DNA from 4 places in the Streptomyces sp. NBC_00988 genome. Region 1 is predicted to be linked to each of the others. Evidence: riboswitches for the same ligand, from Rfam matches in the RefSeq annotation. Region 1 holds a riboswitch; each other region holds the start of a gene.
The links. A riboswitch is a leader RNA that binds a small molecule or an ion and turns the genes downstream of it on or off. The one in region 1 is predicted to bind cyclic di-AMP.
Positions count from the first base shown of each region.

Region 2: linked by a shared signal. The riboswitch ahead of OG496_RS46440 (peptidoglycan DD-metalloendopeptidase family protein) and the one ahead of OG496_RS27415 (M23 family metallopeptidase) in region 1 are both predicted to bind cyclic di-AMP.
Region 3: linked by a shared signal. The riboswitch ahead of OG496_RS24720 (transglycosylase family protein) and the one ahead of OG496_RS27415 (M23 family metallopeptidase) in region 1 are both predicted to bind cyclic di-AMP.
Region 4: linked by a shared signal. The riboswitch ahead of OG496_RS40395 (M23 family metallopeptidase) and the one ahead of OG496_RS27415 (M23 family metallopeptidase) in region 1 are both predicted to bind cyclic di-AMP.

Region 1 covers NZ_CP108730.1:6,006,205-6,010,621, forward strand. Annotated here, with positions in the region: gene OG496_RS27405 (PrsW family glutamic-type intramembrane protease) at 1-510, shown strand, start outside; gene OG496_RS27410 (aldo/keto reductase) at 568-1,512, opposite strand; gene OG496_RS27415 (M23 family metallopeptidase) at 1,573-2,583, opposite strand; cyclic di-AMP (ydaO/yuaA leader) riboswitch at 2,595-2,751, opposite strand; gene OG496_RS27420 (PP2C family protein-serine/threonine phosphatase) at 2,985-4,142, opposite strand; tRNA gene OG496_RS27425 (tRNA-Met) at 4,278-4,351, opposite strand; gene OG496_RS27430 (alginate lyase family protein) at 4,404-4,417, opposite strand, start outside.
Region 2 covers NZ_CP108730.1:10,269,569-10,273,985, forward strand. Annotated here, with positions in the region: gene OG496_RS46435 (alpha-galactosidase) at 1-2,000, shown strand, start outside; cyclic di-AMP (ydaO/yuaA leader) riboswitch at 2,304-2,466, shown strand; gene OG496_RS46440 (peptidoglycan DD-metalloendopeptidase family protein) at 2,471-3,415, shown strand; gene OG496_RS46445 (SGNH/GDSL hydrolase family protein) at 3,657-4,417, shown strand, end outside.
Region 3 covers NZ_CP108730.1:5,432,045-5,436,461, reverse strand. Annotated here, with positions in the region: gene OG496_RS24730 (cytochrome P450) at 1-14, shown strand, start outside; gene OG496_RS24725 (transglycosylase family protein) at 204-1,181, shown strand; cyclic di-AMP (ydaO/yuaA leader) riboswitch at 1,376-1,556, shown strand; gene OG496_RS24720 (transglycosylase family protein) at 1,566-2,261, shown strand; gene eno (phosphopyruvate hydratase) at 2,594-3,880, shown strand; gene OG496_RS24710 (septum formation initiator family protein) at 3,999-4,417, shown strand, end outside.
Region 4 covers NZ_CP108730.1:8,804,344-8,808,760, forward strand. Annotated here, with positions in the region: gene OG496_RS40385 (M16 family metallopeptidase) at 1-917, shown strand, start outside; gene OG496_RS40390 (M16 family metallopeptidase) at 914-2,302, shown strand; cyclic di-AMP (ydaO/yuaA leader) riboswitch at 2,517-2,676, shown strand; gene OG496_RS40395 (M23 family metallopeptidase) at 2,690-3,445, shown strand; gene OG496_RS40400 (GntR family transcriptional regulator) at 3,634-4,329, shown strand.

The DNA.
Region 1 (4,417 bases):
GGCTCCTCCACCTTCGGCCAGTACGGCTTCTTCGAGGTCTACGGCGTCTTCATGGTCCCCATGTTCGGCCTGCTGACCTGGCTCGCGGTCTGGACCCGGCAACGCGAACTGCGCACCGTGCGCGAGGAGTTGCCCGCCTACGTCTACGCGGGCTGGCTGACCCCGGCCGAACCGTTCGTGCTCGGCTCGATGAAGGCCCGCCGCCTGGCCCGCGAGTACGCCCGCCACCGCCTCGGCAGGCAGGCGGCCCGCTCGGTCGCCCGGTACGAGGCCCACGCGACCTCCCTGGCGTTCCTGCGGCACCGGGCCGCGCGGGGCCGCGCCGGCGCCGACTTCGTCGTACGGGAAAGGGAGTTGTTGCACGAGCTGTGGCTGCGCCGGGAGGTGGCGCGGCCCGCGCTGGACTACGCGGCGCGGCGGACGGCGCCGCCGGTGCCGGTGGTGGTGCCGCCGTGGCCGCCGGTGTACGGGTCGTACGGGACTCCCCTGTACAACCCGTACCGGTCCTGACGGCCGCCTTGGTGACCCGTACGACCCGTACGACCCGTAAGCCGACCCCTACGACCCTTAGGCCGACGCCTGGGTGAGGCGGGCGATCTCCGTGTCCGTCAGCTCCAGTTCGGCCACGCCGAGCAGTGCGGGGAGTTGCTCGACCGTGCGGGCGGAGGCGATCGGGGCCGCGACCGTGGGCTGGGCGGCGAGCCAGGCGAGGGCCACCGTGGCGACCGGGGCGTCGTGGGCCTGGGCGACCTCGTCGAGGGCGGTGAGGACGCTCTGGCCGCGCTCCGATTCGAGGTACTGGACCGCGCGCCCGGCCCGCGGGCTGTCGACGGTCGTACCGGGCCGGTACTTGCCGGTGAGGAAGCCGGCCGCCAGCGAGAAGTACGGGAGGGCCGACAGTCCGCCGCGTTCGGCGACGTCCCGCAGCCCGCCCTCGTAGGTGTCGCGGGAGACGAGGTTGTAGTGGGGCTGGATCGCGACATAGCGCGCCAGGCCCTCGCGGTCGGAGAAGTCCAGGGACGCCTGGAGGCGCTCGGGCGAGATGTTGGAGGCGGCGATCTGCCGCACCTTGCCCGCCTTCACCAGTTCGTCGAGCGCGCCGACGATCTCCTCGACCGGCACCTCCTCCTTGTCGAAGTGCGGGTAGTACAGGTCGATGTAGTCGGTGCCCAGGCGGCGCAGCGAGGCGTCGGCGGCGGCCTTGATGTTGGCGGCGGACAGGCCGGGGTAGTCGGGGTGCTGGCTGACCTTGGTGGCGATGACGACGTCGGCACGGTTGCCGCGGACCTTGAGCCACTTGCCGATGACGGTCTCGGACTCGCCGCCCTTGTTGCCCTCGATCCACGCCGTGTAGGAGTCGGCGGTGTCCACGAAGTTGCCGCCCGCGGCGGTGTAGGCGTCGAGCACGGCGAAGGAGGCCGCCTCGTCGGCGGTCCAGCCGAACACGTTGCCGCCGAGGTTCAGCGGGAAGATCTCAAGGTCGGACCGGCCCAGCTTGCGAAGAGAAGTCATGCTTCACCTCAACCGCCGGACCGGAACCGGATATTCCAGACCTTGAGGCCCTTCGATCCCTTAGGGGTTGAGGCCCTTGCTGCGCAGCCAGGGCGCCGGGTCGCTCGCGGTGGCGGCGCCGTTGATGTGCACCTCCAGGTGGAGGTGCGGCCCGGTCACGTTGCCGGTCGCGCCCACGCGGCCGATGACCTCACCGGTGGAGACCTTCTGGCCGACACTGACGTTGATCGAGGACTGGTGGCAGAACCACAGCTCGGTGCCGTCGTCGAGGGTGAGGATCGTGCGGTACCCGTACGACCCGGCCCAGCCCGCCTCGGTGACCGTGCCGCTGTGGATGGCCTTGATCAGCGTGCCGGTGGGCGCGGCGAAGTCGAGGCCCGTGTGGTACCCGGAGGACCACATCGAGCCGGCCTGGCCGAAGGTGCCGGTGATCGTGTACGAGCCGACCGGCAGCGTGTACTGCTTGGCCAGCGCGGCGAGCTTCGCGGCCTCGGCCTTCTTCTTGGCGGCGGCCTCCGCGGCCTTCTTCGCGTCGGCGGCCTTCTTCGCGGCGTCCTTCTCGGCCTTGGCGGCGGCGTCGTCGACCTGCTTGGCGACGGCGGCCTCGACGGCGGCCTTCGACTTGCCGTCGACCTGCACCTGCTGCGACTCGGCCTGCGCCATGATCCGGTTGCGCAGCAGCTCACCCGCGTCCGAGGCGCCCTTGGCGGTCTCGGTGGTGGTCACGCCGACGCTGCTGAGCGCGGTAGCGGAACCCTTGGGGGTACTACTGGACGAGTCGTCCAGCAGGTGGCCCACGGAGGGCAGGTCGGGCATCGAGATGGAGACCGGCGGCTTGCCGGTGTTGGCGCTGGCCATGCCACCCGCGCTGACGGCGGCTATGACACCGACGCCCAGGACGGTGGAGCTGCGGGCGAATCCTCCGCCACCACGCTGCTTTGCGACACGGTGCTTGCCGCGGTTGGGAGCAACGGACTCCGCGCTGGGATTCCACTCCTCCCAGGGGCCCTCGTCGGGGCGGTAACCGCCGAAGACGACAGGGGCTTCTGGGGCAGCCTGGTTTGACGCCACGTGGGCGTGCTCCTTTCCTTCCTTCTCGCCTACCGGGTTAGCTGACGGGTTCGGAGCAGGAAGGTCTCCTACGCGCGTAAACCGGCCGTGTTCCCACGGCGGTCGACGAGCGATTCACCCCAAGTGGTGGTTCCCCGGTTCCCTTGCGGGATTCGGCGCGTGCGCACGGAGCCATCTCTTGTGACGGCTGGGACGACCGCGCTGCGTTATCGAACGTTAATAGACACGGGCGCCCGTTTCCAAGCTGTTCGGCTTGATCATTAACCTTTCCTTGCTGGACGAACGGCCCACCACCGGCGAAAAACGGGCGAGTTGGCCAAGTCTCAGAATTCCCACAGCTATTGACGGCATGTCAGTTGTTATGCGGAGGGCTCCCACCCGGTCACCCGCCGTGATGACGGTCATGGATGCCGTACGGCGATCATCGCCATGTCGTCCGTCATCCAGCCCCCGGAGTACCGGCGCACCTCCTTGGCGAGGATGCCGAGCAGCGCCTCGGGGGTGCGGAAGGTCCGGCCGGCCAGCCGTGCCCCGGGGTCGTAGAAGACGCCGTGGGAGTCGCGCGCCTCGGACAGCCCGTCGGTGTGCACGAGGAGGGTGGCCCCGCCCGGGAACGCGAACTCCTCGGCGCGGTCGGGCCAGACCCCCAACTCGCCCATTCCCAGGGGCAGTGCGGGCTCCTGGACCTGCAACGTGCGTACGGTGCCGTCCTCGTGCAGGAGCAGCGGCGGCGGGTGTCCCCGGTCGACGATCCGTACGACGCCGTCGCCGTGCGGGAGTTCGGCGAGGACGGCCGTGGTGAACCCCTCGAACGCGTCGAGCCCGTCGCGCCGGGTGCCCTCGCGCGCCAGCGCCCGCTCCAGCCGCTGGGCGACCGCCTCCAGGGTGGCCTCCTGCTCGGCGGCCTCCCGGAACGCCCCGATGACCACGGCGACGGCGGCGACCGCGCCCATGCCCTTGCCGCGCACGTCGCCGACGACCAGCCGTACGCCGTGCGGGGTGTCCTGCACCGCGTACAGGTCGCCGCCGATGAACGCGCCCTCCTGCGCCGCCTCGTACCGCGCCGCGATCTCGAACCCGCCGATCCGCTCGGCCGGTTCGGGCAGGACGGCCCGCTGCGCCGCCTCGGCGATCTCGCGCGCGGAGGCGAGCTGTTCGCTGCTGCGGCGGACCAGGAGGTTGATGAGGACGGCCAGCACGGCGACCGTCACCACGGTGGCCACCTCGGTGACCGCGTCGGTGTCGAGGACGATGCCGAGCCTGATGTGGATCACCAGCACGACGGCGACGGCCGCCAGACCGGTGAGGACCGTGCCGCGCCGGGAGTAGAGCGGGGCGGCGACCAGCGGGGCGGCCGTGAAGAGCGGGGCCGCCGTGAAATCCGACGGGGTGAGGTAGTCGTAGAGCGCGGCGGCGATCAGCAGCAGGACCGGGAGGCGGCGGACGACGGCGCGGGCGTACGAGATCCGCCGGCCCTCGCCCTCGGGGTGGGGGGCCGGGCTGTCGCCGAGGCCGGGGTCGGGCACGGGATCGCCGGGCAGGCGCCCGCCGGCTCGCACATACGGACCCTCCTCCACGCGTCCAGTTTTTCGTGGCGGGGAGCGGGCGGCGAGCGGGGTGGGCCGACTGGGGGCGAGAAACGGGGAAACACCAAGGGCCGGAATCCATTTCTGGATTCCGGCCCTTGGCCTTAGTAGCGGGGACAGGATTTGAACCTGCGACCTCTGGGTTATGAGCCCAGCGAGCTACCGAGCTGCTCCACCCCGCGCCGTTGTGATTGCAACTATACGCCATCCGCGGGGTCCGATGTCACACAGGTTTCAGTCGGCGGTGT
Region 2 (4,417 bases), 4.3 Mb from region 1:
CCGAGGACGACGAGCTGCTCCACCTGCACTGGGGCCCCGCGATCGCACTCGCCGACGCAGAGGAGCTCGCCGCCCGCCCGCTGCCCGTCGGCTCCTCCTTCGAGTCCCCGCTCGACGGCCGCGAGGAGTACCCCGTCGAGGGCGGCCCCCGCTTCGCACGCCCCGCCCTGTCCGTGCGCACCCCCGGGCGCCGCGGCACGGAATGGACCTTCGAGCGGTACGACACCGAGGGCGACGAACTGCGGCTGCGCTTCCGGGACACCGGCCTCGCGATCACGCTGCACTACCGGATGCGCGGCGACGTCGTGGAGCGCTGGACGAGCCTCGGCAACGACGGGGCCGAGGCGCTGGAGCTGCTGCGCGCCGACTCCGCCGTGTGGACGCTGCCCGAGCGGGAGGGGTGGCGGCTGTCGCAGCTGCACGGGCGGTGGGCCGCCGAGTCGCGGCTGGTGCGGTCCGACCTCACCTACGGTGAGAAGGTCATCGGCAGCCGGCGGGGCCACACCGGGCACCAGCACCTGCCCTGGGTCGCGCTCGACACGGACGCGACCGAGGAGCGCGGTGAGGTCTACGGCTGTGCCCTCGGCTGGTCGGGGTCCTGGCGGATCGCCGTGGCCCAACTCCCGGACGCGCGCGTGCAGATCACCGGCGGTGCCGGGTACGACGACTCCGGGCTGCTGCTCCTGGAAGCGGGGGAGTCCTTCACGACCCCCGTCTTCGCCGGCCTGTGGAGCGACGCCGGGTTTGGGGGTGCCAGCCGCACCTGGCACGACTACCAGCGGACGTACGTCATCCCGGACGCCGACCAGGACCGGCCGGTGCTCTACAACTCCTGGGAGGCCACCCAGTTCGACATCTCCGAGGAGCAGCAGGAGACGCTCGCGCAGCGCGCGGCGGCGCTCGGGGTCGAGCTGTTCGTGGTCGACGACGGCTGGTTCGGGAAGCGCACCAGCGACCGTGCCGGGCTCGGTGACTGGACCCCCAACCCGGACCGCTTCCCGGCCGGCCTCAAGCCCCTTGCCGACCGCGTCCACGCGCTGGGCATGCAGTTCGGCATCTGGGTCGAGCCCGAGATGGTCAACGCGGACAGCGACCTGTACCGCGCGCACCCCGACTGGGTGCAGCACCAAGAGGGGCGAAAGCGGACGGAGTTCCGCAATCAGCTCGTACTGAACCTCGCCCGCGAGGACGTCCAGGAGTACCTCTGGGAGCAGCTCGACGGGCTGCTCTCCAGCGCCCCGATCGACTACGTGAAGTGGGACTTCAACCGCTGCTTCACGGATGCCGGGTGGCCCGGTGACGCCTATCCGCAGCGCCTCTGGGTCGACCATGTGCGCGCGCTGTACGCCCTGTTCGACCGGCTGCGGGCGGCCCACCCGGGTGTGGCCTTCGAGTCCTGCTCGGGCGGCGGCGGCCGGATCGACCTCGGCATCCTGAGCCGCACGGACCAGGTGTGGACCTCGGACAACACCGACCCGCTCGACCGGCTGGCCATCCAGCACGGCTTCAGCCAGATCCACCCCGCGCGCGTGATGGCCGCCTGGGTCACCGACAGCCCCAACACCCAGCTCAACAACCGGGTCAGCAGCCTGCGCTTCCGTTTCGTGAGCGCCATGGCCGGAGTGCTGGGCGTCGGCGGCGACCTCTCGGAGTGGACCGAGGAGGAACTCGCCGAGGCCCGCCGGTGGGTGGATCTCTACAAGGAGATCAGGCCGCTCGTGCAACACGGTGACCTCCACCGGCTGCGCCCGCCGAGCGGTGGACTCAGCGCCGTGCAGTACGTGCGCGGCGACGAGACCGTCGTCCTCGCCCTGCTCCAGGCACAGCATTACGGCGAGCCCGTACCGGCGCTCCGGCTGCGCGGGCTCGACCCGACAGCGTCGTACGAATGCCTCGAAACGGGCGAAGTCCACCGGGGGGCCGTCCTGTTGCATCACGGCCTGCGCACCGGCCTGCGTGGTGACCTCGATGCGACAGTTATCCGCCTGCGTCGCATCTGATCCCTCTGTCCCAATTGCAGCCTTCGTTCCAACTCGCTCTGGAATAAAGGAACCTGAGAGTTGTGTACGTGAGCAGCGTCATATTCGTGACCGTGCGTCGTTCGTCATGTTCACGTAATTGACGTGCTTTTACAGGGGAATTGAGGGGTTGAGTCCTGTGGGAATTCACGGAGGGTGACGGTGAATTCCCACAGGGAAACACAAGGAACGCAAATCCGTGGAACCTCCTGCTTGTCCCTTTGCGTCTTCCTCGCTTACGTTCGCCACCAATCCGGACGGACGCCCAATCCTGCCGCCGACCGGACTCCGCACACACCCACCCGTATGCGGCAGGAGCGGGGGACCCACAGGTAAGACGCCTGTTCCGGTCTCCGGAACGGGCTTGGGGTTTAGCCGCGACCAGCGCGCGGCCGGGCATCTCCAGCCCGCACCCGACAGCTCACCTCGCAGGCGCCGGAGAGGAATTCGTCATGCCCGCGAAGGGTAAGCACCGCCGCCCGAAGTCCCAGCGACTCACCCGCTCGATGGCCGTAGCCGGAACCGGCGGCGCCGCGCTCGCCCTTCCGCTCATGGGGGCCACCGGCGCCCATGCCGCGACCACGACTTCCGCTCCGGAAAAGGCAGTTCAGTCCGTTCCGGCGGCCGAGAAGACGGTTTCTGAGAAGGCGACCGCGAAGACCGTCTCCAAGGCCTCGGGCGTCAAGACGTATTCGGTGAAGGCCGGCGACTGGCTTGCGAAGATCGCCGAGGAGCAGGACGTCACCGGCGGCTGGAAGAAGCTCTACCAGGACAACCGCGAGGCCATCGGCGGCGACCCGTCGCTGATCCACCCAGGCCTGAAGCTCTCCCTCGGCGAGAAGGCATCGACGGGCGGGACCAGCGAGACGGGCGCGAGCAAGTCGTCCAACTCGTCGACGTCGTCCGGCTCTTCGTCTTCGTCGTCCTCCTCCTCGAAGAGCGCGTCGGCCTCGCAGAGCGACGACAGCACCAGCACCAGTACTTCCTCGGGTTACACCCTCCCCGTGACCGGTGGCACCATCGGCACCGGCTACCGCGTCGCGGGCAGCATGTGGTCCAGCGGTTACCACACCGGCGTCGACTTCGTCGTCCCGACCGGCACCACCGTCAAGGCGGTCGCCGCGGGCACGGTCGTCTCGGCGGCCTACGACGGCGCCTACGGCAACGAGGTCGTCATCCGGCACGCGGACGGCGAGTACTCGCAGTACGCCCACATGTCGCAGCTGTCCGCCTCGGCCGGCCAGACCGTGACCGAGGGCCAGCAGATAGGCCTCTCCGGCGCGACCGGCAACGTGACCGGCCCGCACCTGCACTTCGAGATCCGGACCACGCCGTACTACGGCTCGGACGTGGACCCGGTCGCCTACCTCCGCTCGCACGGCGTCACCGTCGGCTGACACCGGGCCCCGACACCTGCTTCACGCAACCGAAGGCCGGACCCAGATTCTTGGGTCCGGCCTTCGGGCGTAGCAGTTCCGGGGTGAACGCCCCTGCTCAGAGGGTTATTCCGACTTTGGACAACCCTTTACAAGTGGCTTATATCACCGCCCGTCAACCCCTAAATACGATCGCGTAGGTCACATGCGAGGGTGAATTATGGTTGCCGTGGCTAACGATTCGAAGAGTGACAACAGATCAGTGATCGGGTCGTACGTGGCGGTGGGGGACAGCTTCACCGAGGGCGTCGGCGACCCAGGGCCCGACGGGGCGATGGTCGGCTGGGCCGACCGGTTCGCGGTACTGCTCGCGGACCGGCGGCCCGAGGGCGACTTCGAGTACACCAACCTGGCCGTGCGCGGGAAGCTGCTCGACCAGATCGTGGCCGACCAGCTCACCCGGGCCAAGGAGATCGGGCCCGACCTGGTCTCTCTGGCCGCGGGCGGCAACGACATCATCCGTCCGGGCACCGACCCCGACGAGGTCGCCGAGCGCTTCGAACGCGCGGTGGCCGACCTCACCGCCGCCGTCGGCACCGTCATGGTGACGACCGGCTTCGACACCCGCGGCGTGCCCGTGCTCAAGCATCTGCGCGGCAAGATCGCCACCTACAACGGACATGTGCGGGCCATCGCCGACCGGTACGGCTGCCCGGTGCTCGACCTGTGGTCCCTCAAGACGGTCCAGGACCGGCGAGCCTGGGACGGCGACCGGCTCCACCTCTCTCCCGAGGGGCACACGCGCGTGGCGCTCCGCGCCGGCCAGGTCCTCGGTGTCGAGGTCCCGGCCGACCCGGACCAGCCCTGGCCCCCGCTGCCGCCCCGCGGCACGCTCGACGTCCGGCGCGACGACGTGCACTGGGCACGCGAGTACCTGGTCCCGTGGATCGGGCGCCGGCTGCGCGGCGAGTCCTCCGGGGACCATGTCGAGGCCAAGGGCGCGCTGTCGCCGGACGACATCAA
Region 3 (4,417 bases), 570 kb from region 1:
CGGAGCACCGCTGAACTGGCAATCCGGCCCCCTAAACCCGAAAGTGACAGTTCTTCAACTCTGTGATCTTCACGTGATCTCCGTGGCATTAACTTGTGACAAGTGATCGACTGTGGATACGTTCACCTACCAGCGCGGCGCCCCGCACCACCCTCGCCCCACCCGCCGCGCGGTCCCCCCGCTGTCACGCGAAAGGCCTCCGCATGCTCTCCGGGAACGGTCGTCACCGTCGCCCCCGTCAGGCTCCGGCTCTCCTCATCGCGGCCGGGGTGACCGGCTCCGCCATCGCCATCCCGCTCCTCGGGGCCGCCTCCGCGAACGCCGCCGACGGCACCACCTGGGACAAGGTGGCCAACTGCGAGAGCGGCGGCTCCTGGAGCGAGAACGACGGCAACGGCTACTACGGTGGCCTGCAGATGACCCAGGACGAATGGGAGAAGTACGGCGGTCTCGCCTACGCCCCGAGCGCCGACCTGGCCAGCCGCTCCCAGCAGATAGCCGTCGCCGAGAAGGTCCTCGACGACAAGGGCACCTCCGCGTGGACCACCTGCGCGCTGCTCTCCGGTCTCACCACCACCTCGGGTTCGACGGACGTCGACACCGGCCTCGCGAGTGACTCCCCGTCGGCCACCCCGACCGACTCCTCCGACTCCGGTTCCGACTCCGACTCCGGTTCGTCCGCTTCCTCCGGGTTGTCCGACTCCGGCACCACGGACTCGACTTCGTCCGGCGACTCCGGCAGCGACTCCTCGGTCAGCCCCTCGCCCACCGCGACGGACAACTCCGCCAAGTCCGACAAGTCCACCACTCCTTCGACCGGCAACGGCTCGGTCGCCGCCTCCCCGAAAATCGACGAATCGGACAACTCGGCCCAGGCGGTGGGCAAGTGGAGCCTCGTCGACACCGGCGCGCTCAGCGCTTCCGACGACCAGCAGGGCGACCAGCAGAGCACTCAGCAGAGTGCCGGCAAGCATCGCGGGGCCAGCGCCGAGGAAAGCGTGTCGCCGCAGACCTACACCGTCCGCGCCGGCGACTCCCTCGCGTCCATCGCCGACTCCCTTGGCTATGACGGCGGATGGCGTGCGCTCTACGCCGAGAACAAAAAGGTGATAGGCGCCGATCCGACCCAGATCGCCGCCGGTCAGACCTTGGACGTCGGTACGGAAGCGGACGAAAAGTAGCAAGAGAACAGCGGGAGTTCACGTCACGCTTCGCTCTGGAATGTCCGGTTTGATCAAAGTGTGGGATGAGTCTCAGAAGCCCTGATCGTCTTTGGAATTCCGCCGATTCCGTGTCTACGGTCAAGGCCGCTCGTCACCACGAGCCCCGGCTGCCGCACACGCCGAGTCCTGCCAGTGGCCTCCGGGAACATTCGTCGCGTCAAGCGCCGTAGGCAGGAGCGGGGGACCCAAGGTAAGCGCCGGGCCCGGGAGTCGAGAGACGACCGGAACCGGCTTGGGGTTAAGTCGTGCTCGTACGAGACGTACGAGCACGGCCGGGCAACTCACACGGCCCGAACCCGACAGCTCACCTCGCAGGCGTCGGTGAGGGGATTGGGATTTTCCATGCTGTTTTCCAGCAAGGGCAAGCACCGCCGTCCGTCCAAGGCCACCCGCGTCGCCACGCTCGCCGGCGTCACCGGTGTCGCGATAGCCGCCCCGCTCATGGCGACCGGCAGCGCCTCCGCCGCCACCGCGTCCGAGTGGGACACGGTCGCCAGCTGCGAGTCCGGCGGCAACTGGTCCATCAACACCGGTAACGGCTACTACGGCGGCCTGCAGTTCTCCGCCTCGACGTGGGCCGCGTACGGCGGCACCGCCTACGCCTCCACCGCGAACCAGGCCTCCAAGTCCCAGCAGATCGCCGTGGCCGAGAAGGTTCTCGCGGCCCAGGGCAAGGGCGCCTGGCCCACCTGCGGCACCGGCCTGTCGAGCGCCTCCTACTCCGGCGGCAGCTCCAGCTCGTCGAGCAGCTCGAACAGCTCCAGCTCCTCCAAGAGCACCACCGACCGCTCCACGAGCGACACCACCGCCTCCCGCTCCGCCGAGCGCCCGGCCGCCAAGAAGACCGTCTCCACCCCGACCGGCAAGAAGGTCAAGAAGGGTGACGGCGAGTACAAGGTCGTCAAGGGCGACACCCTCAGCTCCATCGCCGAGAAGCACAAGGTGAAGGGCGGCTGGCAGCAGCTGTTCAAGCTGAACAAGGACATCGTCGACGACGCCGACTTCATCTTCCCGGGCCAGCAGCTCCACCTGAAGTGACATACAGGTCTCTCAGCTGAACCACAGCGCCCTCACATCCGTGGTGTCCATCATGGAGACCTCGTGAGGGTCACCCCCGTCCCCCACGGGCTCCCCGCTCCGGTGCGTGTTCCCCCGTACGCACCGGGGCGGGGCTTTTTTGTGTCCCCGGCCTGCCGCCCCCGTCCCCACGCCTGCCGCTTGCCGGGACTTTTTGTTCCGTTCGGAAACAATTTACTCTCGGTTCTGTCCATCAGGCGGCCGACCGGATGGCCAATCGCCCCGGGCCGGTTAGGCTCGTCTCGCAGAGCCGCTGCGGTGTTGCCGTAGCCGCGTCAGATCCCAAGAAGGAGATGCTCGTGCCGTCCATCGACGTCGTCGTAGCCCGGGAAATCCTGGACTCCCGAGGCAACCCCACGGTCGAGGTCGAGGTCGGCCTCGACGACGGCAGCACGGGTCGTGCCGCCGTTCCGTCCGGCGCCTCCACGGGTGCCTTCGAGGCCATCGAGCTGCGTGACGGTGACCCCAACCGCTACGGCGGCAAGGGTGTCGAGAAGGCCGTCCTCGCCGTCATCGAGCAGATCGGCCCGGAGCTCGTCGGCTACGACGCCACCGAGCAGCGCCTGATCGACCAGGCGATGTTCGACCTGGACGCCACCGACAACAAGGGCTCGCTCGGCGCCAACGCCATCCTCGGCGTCTCCCTCGCCGTCGCGCACGCCGCGTCCGAGGCCAGCGACCTCCCCCTCTTCCGCTACCTCGGCGGCCCGAACGCGCACCTGCTGCCCGTTCCGATGATGAACATCCTGAACGGCGGCTCGCACGCCGACTCGAACGTGGACATCCAGGAGTTCATGATCGCCCCGATCGGCGCGGAGTCCTTCTCCGAGGCGCTGCGCTGGGGCGCCGAGGTCTACCACACCCTCAAGAAGGTGCTGAAGACCAAGGGCCTGTCCACCGGTCTCGGCGACGAGGGCGGCTTCGCCCCGAACCTGGAGTCCAACCGCGCCGCCCTCGACCTCATCATCGAGGCCATCAAGCAGGCCGGTTACATCCCCGGCGAGCAGATCGGGCTCGCGCTCGACGTCGCCGCGTCCGAGTTCTACAAGGACGGCAAGTACGAGTTCGAGGGCAAGTCCCGCTCGGCCGCCGAGATGACCGAGTACTACGAGGAGCTCGTGGCGGCCTACCCGCTCGTCTCCATCGAGGACCCGCTGTACGAGGACGACTGGGCCGGCTGGAAGGTCATCACCGACCGCATCGGCGACAAGGTCCAGATCGTCGGCGACGACCTGTTCGTCACCAACCCGGAGCGCCTCGCCCGCGGCATCGAGGAGGGCACGGCCAACGCCCTGCTCGTCAAGGTGAACCAGATCGGCTCGCTGACCGAGACCCTGGACGCCGTCGAGATGGCCCAGCGCAACGGCTTCAAGTGCATGATGTCCCACCGCTCCGGCGAGACCGAGGACACCACCATCGCCGACCTCGCCGTCGCGGTGAACTGCGGCCAGATCAAGACCGGCGCCCCGGCCCGCTCGGACCGCGTCGCCAAGTACAACCAGCTGCTCCGCATCGAGGAGATCCTCGACGACGCGGCCGAGTACGCGGGCCGCAGCGCCTTCCCGCGTTTCAAGGGCTGACCCCACCAGGTCCCCCGGGGTTCCACCGGGTCAATCCTTAGCCAGTCGTACGTACGTCCCCGCACCCGGTCCCGTACCGTGTGCGGGGACGTACGCACGTGTGAAGGGGAGGCGGGACATGGCCGTGAAGGACCGGGACCGGTTCTCCACCGCGACCAGGCTCAAGCTGCTCGGCGAGCAGACGGCGGCCCGTGTCTACCGCTCCCAGACCAAGCGGCAGGCCCGCCGTTCCCGGCTCACCGGCCGGGCGGCCCTCCTCGCCCTGGTGCTGTGCTCGCTGATCGTGGCGCTGGCGTACCCGATAAGGCAGTACGTCTCCCAGCGCGCCGAGATCTCCGATCTCCAGCGGCAGCAGGAGCAGGCGCGGCAGCGCGTCGAGCAGCTCCGCGACCTCAAGGCACGCTGGCAGGACGACTCGTACGCGGAGCAGCAGATCCGGCAGCGGCTGCACTACGTGATGCCCGGGGAGACGGGCTACATCGTGATCGACCCGGACGCGGCCAAGCAGTCGCGCGCGGAACTGGGGGCGGCCGACCG
Region 4 (4,417 bases), 2.8 Mb from region 1:
AGCGCTACGACAACGTGCCCTACGGGACCGCGTTCGAGAAGCTGACCGCCCTCGCCTACCCGGAGGGCCACCCGTACCACCACACGCCCATCGGCTCGATGGCGGACCTGGACGCGGCCACCCTGGAGGACGCCCGCGCGTTCTTCCGCACCTACTACGCGCCCAATAACGCGGTCCTGTCCGTGGTCGGCGACATCGACCCCGAGCAGACGCTCGCCTGGATCGAGAAGTACTTCGGGTCCATCGCGTCGCACGACGGCAAGCCGACGCCTCGTGACGGCGCGCTGCCCGACACGATGGGCGGGGAGCTGCGCGAGGTCGTCGTCGAGGAGGTGCCGGCCCGCGCCCTGATGTGCGCCTACCGGCTCCCGGAGGACGGCACGCGCGCGTCCGACGCGGCCGACCTCGCCCTCACCATCCTGGGCGGCGGCGAGTCCTCGCTCCTCTACAACCGCCTGGTACGGCGCGACCGTACGGCAGTCGCGGCCGGCTTCGGCCTGCTGCGGCTGGCGGGTGCGCCCTCCCTGGGGTGGCTGGACGTCAAGACGTCCGGGGACGTCGAGGTGCCGGTCATCGAGGCCGCCATCGACGAGGAGCTCGCCCGGTTCGCCGAGGAGGGCCCCACCGCCGAGGAAATGGAGCGCGCTCAGGCCCAGTTGGAGCGCGAGTGGCTGGACCGGCTCGGCACGGTCGCGGGCCGCGCCGACGAACTGTGCCGGTACGCCGTCCTGTTCGGCGACCCGCAGCTCGCCCTGACCGCCGTACAGCGCGTCCTCGACGTGACGGCGGAGGAGGTGCAGGAGGTCGCCAAGGCACGTCTGCGCCCCGACAACCGCGCGGTGCTCGTGTACGAGCCCGTCGCGGACGAGGATGACGAAGCAGAGGCCGGCGACGAGAACGAGGAGGCGGCCAAGTGACCGAGCTCGCCACGATGGAATTCCACCCGCAGCCGCAGGCCGGCGAGGCCAGGCCGTGGGCCTTCCCGGCCCCGGAGCGCGGGACGCTCGGCAACGGCCTGACCGTGCTGCGCTGCCACCGCCCCGGCCAGCAGGTCGTCGCCGTCGAGGTGCTCCTGGACGCGCCCCTGGACGCCGAACCGGCAGGCCTGGACGGTGTCGCCACGATCACCACGCGGGCCTTCTCCGAGGGCACCGACAAGCACTCCGCCGAGGAGTTCGCCGCCGAGCTGGAGCGCTCCGGCGCTACCCTCGACGCGCACGCCGACCACCCCGGGCTGCGCCTGAGCCTGGAGGTCCCGGCCTCGCGGCTGGCCAAGGGGCTCGGTCTGCTGTCGGATGCCCTCAGGGCGCCCGCCTTCGCGGACAGCGAGGTCGAGCGGCTGGTCCGCAACCGCCTCGACGAGATCCCGCACGAGACGGCCAACCCGTCCCGCCGCGCGGCCAAGGAGCTCTCCAAGGAGCTGTTCCCGGCGACCTCGCGCATGTCCCGCCCGCGCCAGGGCACCGAGGAGACCGTCCAGAAGATCGACTCCGGAGCCGTACGCGCCTTCTACGAACGGCACGTTCGCCCCGCGACGGCCACCGCCGTGGTCGTCGGCGACCTCACCGGCATCGACCTGGACGCGCTCCTGGCCGACACCCTGGGTTCGTGGACGGGTTCCGCCGCGCAGCCGCGTCCCGTGCCGCCGGTGACCGCCGACGACACCGGGCGCGTCGTGATCGTGCACCGTCCCGGCGCCGTCCAGACGCAGCTGCTCATCGGCCGCATCGGCGCCGACCGGCACGACCGCGTGTGGCCCGCGCAGGTGCTCGGCACGTACTGCCTCGGCGGCACCCTCACCTCCCGCCTGGACCGCGTCCTGCGCGAGGAGAAGGGCTACACCTACGGTGTGCGGGCGTTCGGCCAGGTGCTGCGTTCGGCACCCGACGGCACGGGCGCCTCGATGCTCGCCATCAGCGGTTCCGTGGACACCCCGAACACCGGTCCCGCGCTGGACGACCTGTGGACGGTGCTCCGCAAGCTCGCCGAGGGCGGACTGACCGACGCCGAGCGGGACATCGCCGTACAGAACCTCGTCGGGGTGGCGCCGCTCAAGTACGAGACCGCGGCGGCCGTCGCGAGCACGCTGGCCGACCAGGTCGAGCAGCACCTGCCCGACGACTACCAGGCGACGCTGTACCAGCAGCTCGCCGCGACCGGCACCGTGGAGGCCACCGCGGCGGTCGTGAACGCCTTCCCGGTGGACCGTCTGGTGACGATCCTCGTCGGCGACGCGGAGCAGATCAAGGAGCCCGTGGAGGCTCTCGGCATCGGCGAAGTGACCGTCGTCGCGGCCGAGTAGACGACCCGTAGCGAGCCGACGAGCGGCACGCGCGCGTGGGGGCCCTGGTGACTGAAGAGTCACCAGGGCCCCCTAATGTCCGAATTGGGGGAGAGGTTGCCCGTCTGCCCTGTGGCATGTGCAACAAAACCCGTGATCCGTTTGGGGATTGAAAGTGGCCCCCCTTAGCGTCGGTCCGGCTGTCCGTCAGGCACCGCGCCGCACTCGCGGCACCGGACAGTCATCGCCGAGTCCCCGTACGGCGCGAGCCAGGGGAGCCGGGGACCCACGTCCCTGGGGTGAATCGGACGCCCGCGCGCACAGCGAGGGGGTCCGTAGGAGACCTTCCTGCTCCGAACCCGTCAGCTAACCCGGTAGGCGAGAAGGAAGGAAAGGACCAGCCACTTCATGGCGTTCACCCGCGCCACCGGGAAGCACCGTCGCCCGAGCCGGACCCACCGCACCACCGTTCGTGTCGCGAGTGTCGCGGCCCTCACCACCACCGGCGTCGTCGGCACCCTCGCGAGCGCCCCCGCGTTCGCCGCGGAGCCCGCTGTGGAACAGACCGGCCTCACCCCCGTCATCGCCATGGGCGACGCCGTAGCCGAGAAGATCGACGCCCAGGCCGCCGCCCAGCAGCAGGCCGCGGCCGAGCAGGCCGCCAAGGAAGTGGCCCGCGCCCAGGCCGCCGCACTGGCCAAGGCGGAGCGCGAGGCCGAGGTGCGCGCCGCCCGCGCCGCCGAGCGCAAGAAGCTCAACACCTTCGTCGCGCCGGTCACCGGCTCGTACGTCTCCACCGGCTACAAGACCGGCGGCTCCCTGTGGTCCTCCGGTGCCCACACCGGCATCGACTTCCACGCCTCGACCGGCACCTCCGTGCACGCGGTCGGCTCCGGCACCGTCGTCGAGGCCGGCTGGGGCGGCTCGTACGGCAATCAAGTGGTGATCAAGATGGCCGACGGCATGTACACCATGTACGGCCACCTGTCGTCCATCGGTGTCTCCGTCGGCCAGACGGTCACTCCCGGCGAGCAGATCGGCCTCTCCGGGGCGACCGGCAACGTCACCGGCCCGCACCTCCACTTCGAGGCCCGCACGACCGCCGAGTACGGCTCCGACGTCGACCCCGTCGCCTACCTCCGCAAGCACGGTGTGAACGTCTGACGACGCACCGCCGCACTTCCCGAAGCCCTGGCCCGCCCGGCCGGGGCTTTCGGCGTTTCCGGAGCCCTCCTGTCCAAAAAATATCCATGGATTCCGGCCCGCCATCGGAAATTCCCGCTCATTGCAATAGAGTCACGGAACACACGTCAATCGTCGACGTTTCACGGGGATTAAGGCGGAGGTCGGACATGCGTATTCCGGCGCACTCGGTATGCACGGCGATCCGGGACGACATCGTCGCCGGTGTCTACGAGCGCGGCAGCCGGCTCACGGAGGAACTCCTCGCGCGCCGGTACGGGGTCTCGCGCGTCCCCGTCCGGGAGGCCCTGCGCACGCTGGAGGCCGAGGGGTTCGTCGTGACCCGGCGGCACGCGGGCGCGTGCGTCGCGGAACCGACCGAGCAGGAGGCCGCCGACCTGCTGGAGATGCGGATGCTGCTGGAGCCGCTCGGCGCCTCGCGGGCCGCCCAGCGGCGCACCGAGGCCCACCTCAAGGTGCTGCGCGGCCTCGTCAGGCTGGGCCAGGAGCGCGCCAGGCGGGGCAACAGCGAGGATCTGCGCTCCCTGGGCAGCTGGTTCCACGAGACGCTGGCGCAGGCCTCCGGAAGCCCCGCGCTGACCTCGATGCTGACCCAGCTGCGGCACAAGATCGCCTGGATGTACGCGGTGGACGCCCCGGCCAACCCCGTGGAGTCCTGGGCCGAGCACGGGGCCATCGTGGACGCCGTGGCCCGCGGCGACAGCGAGCGCGCCCGGGCGATCACCGCCCTGCACACCGAGCGGGCGGGCACCGCGCACCGGCTGCGCTTTCCTGGCGGGGCGAACGGCACGGACCGTGTGAGGACTTCGCAACCTCCCGTAAACATGTCGGGTCTGCGGCATTAACACGGGCGCCGTATACAAAGAGAAGCTAATTCGTGGGGGATTATTTATGCTGCCCACAAGTGGAATTGCGAAGGGCTCGCCCGGTAAT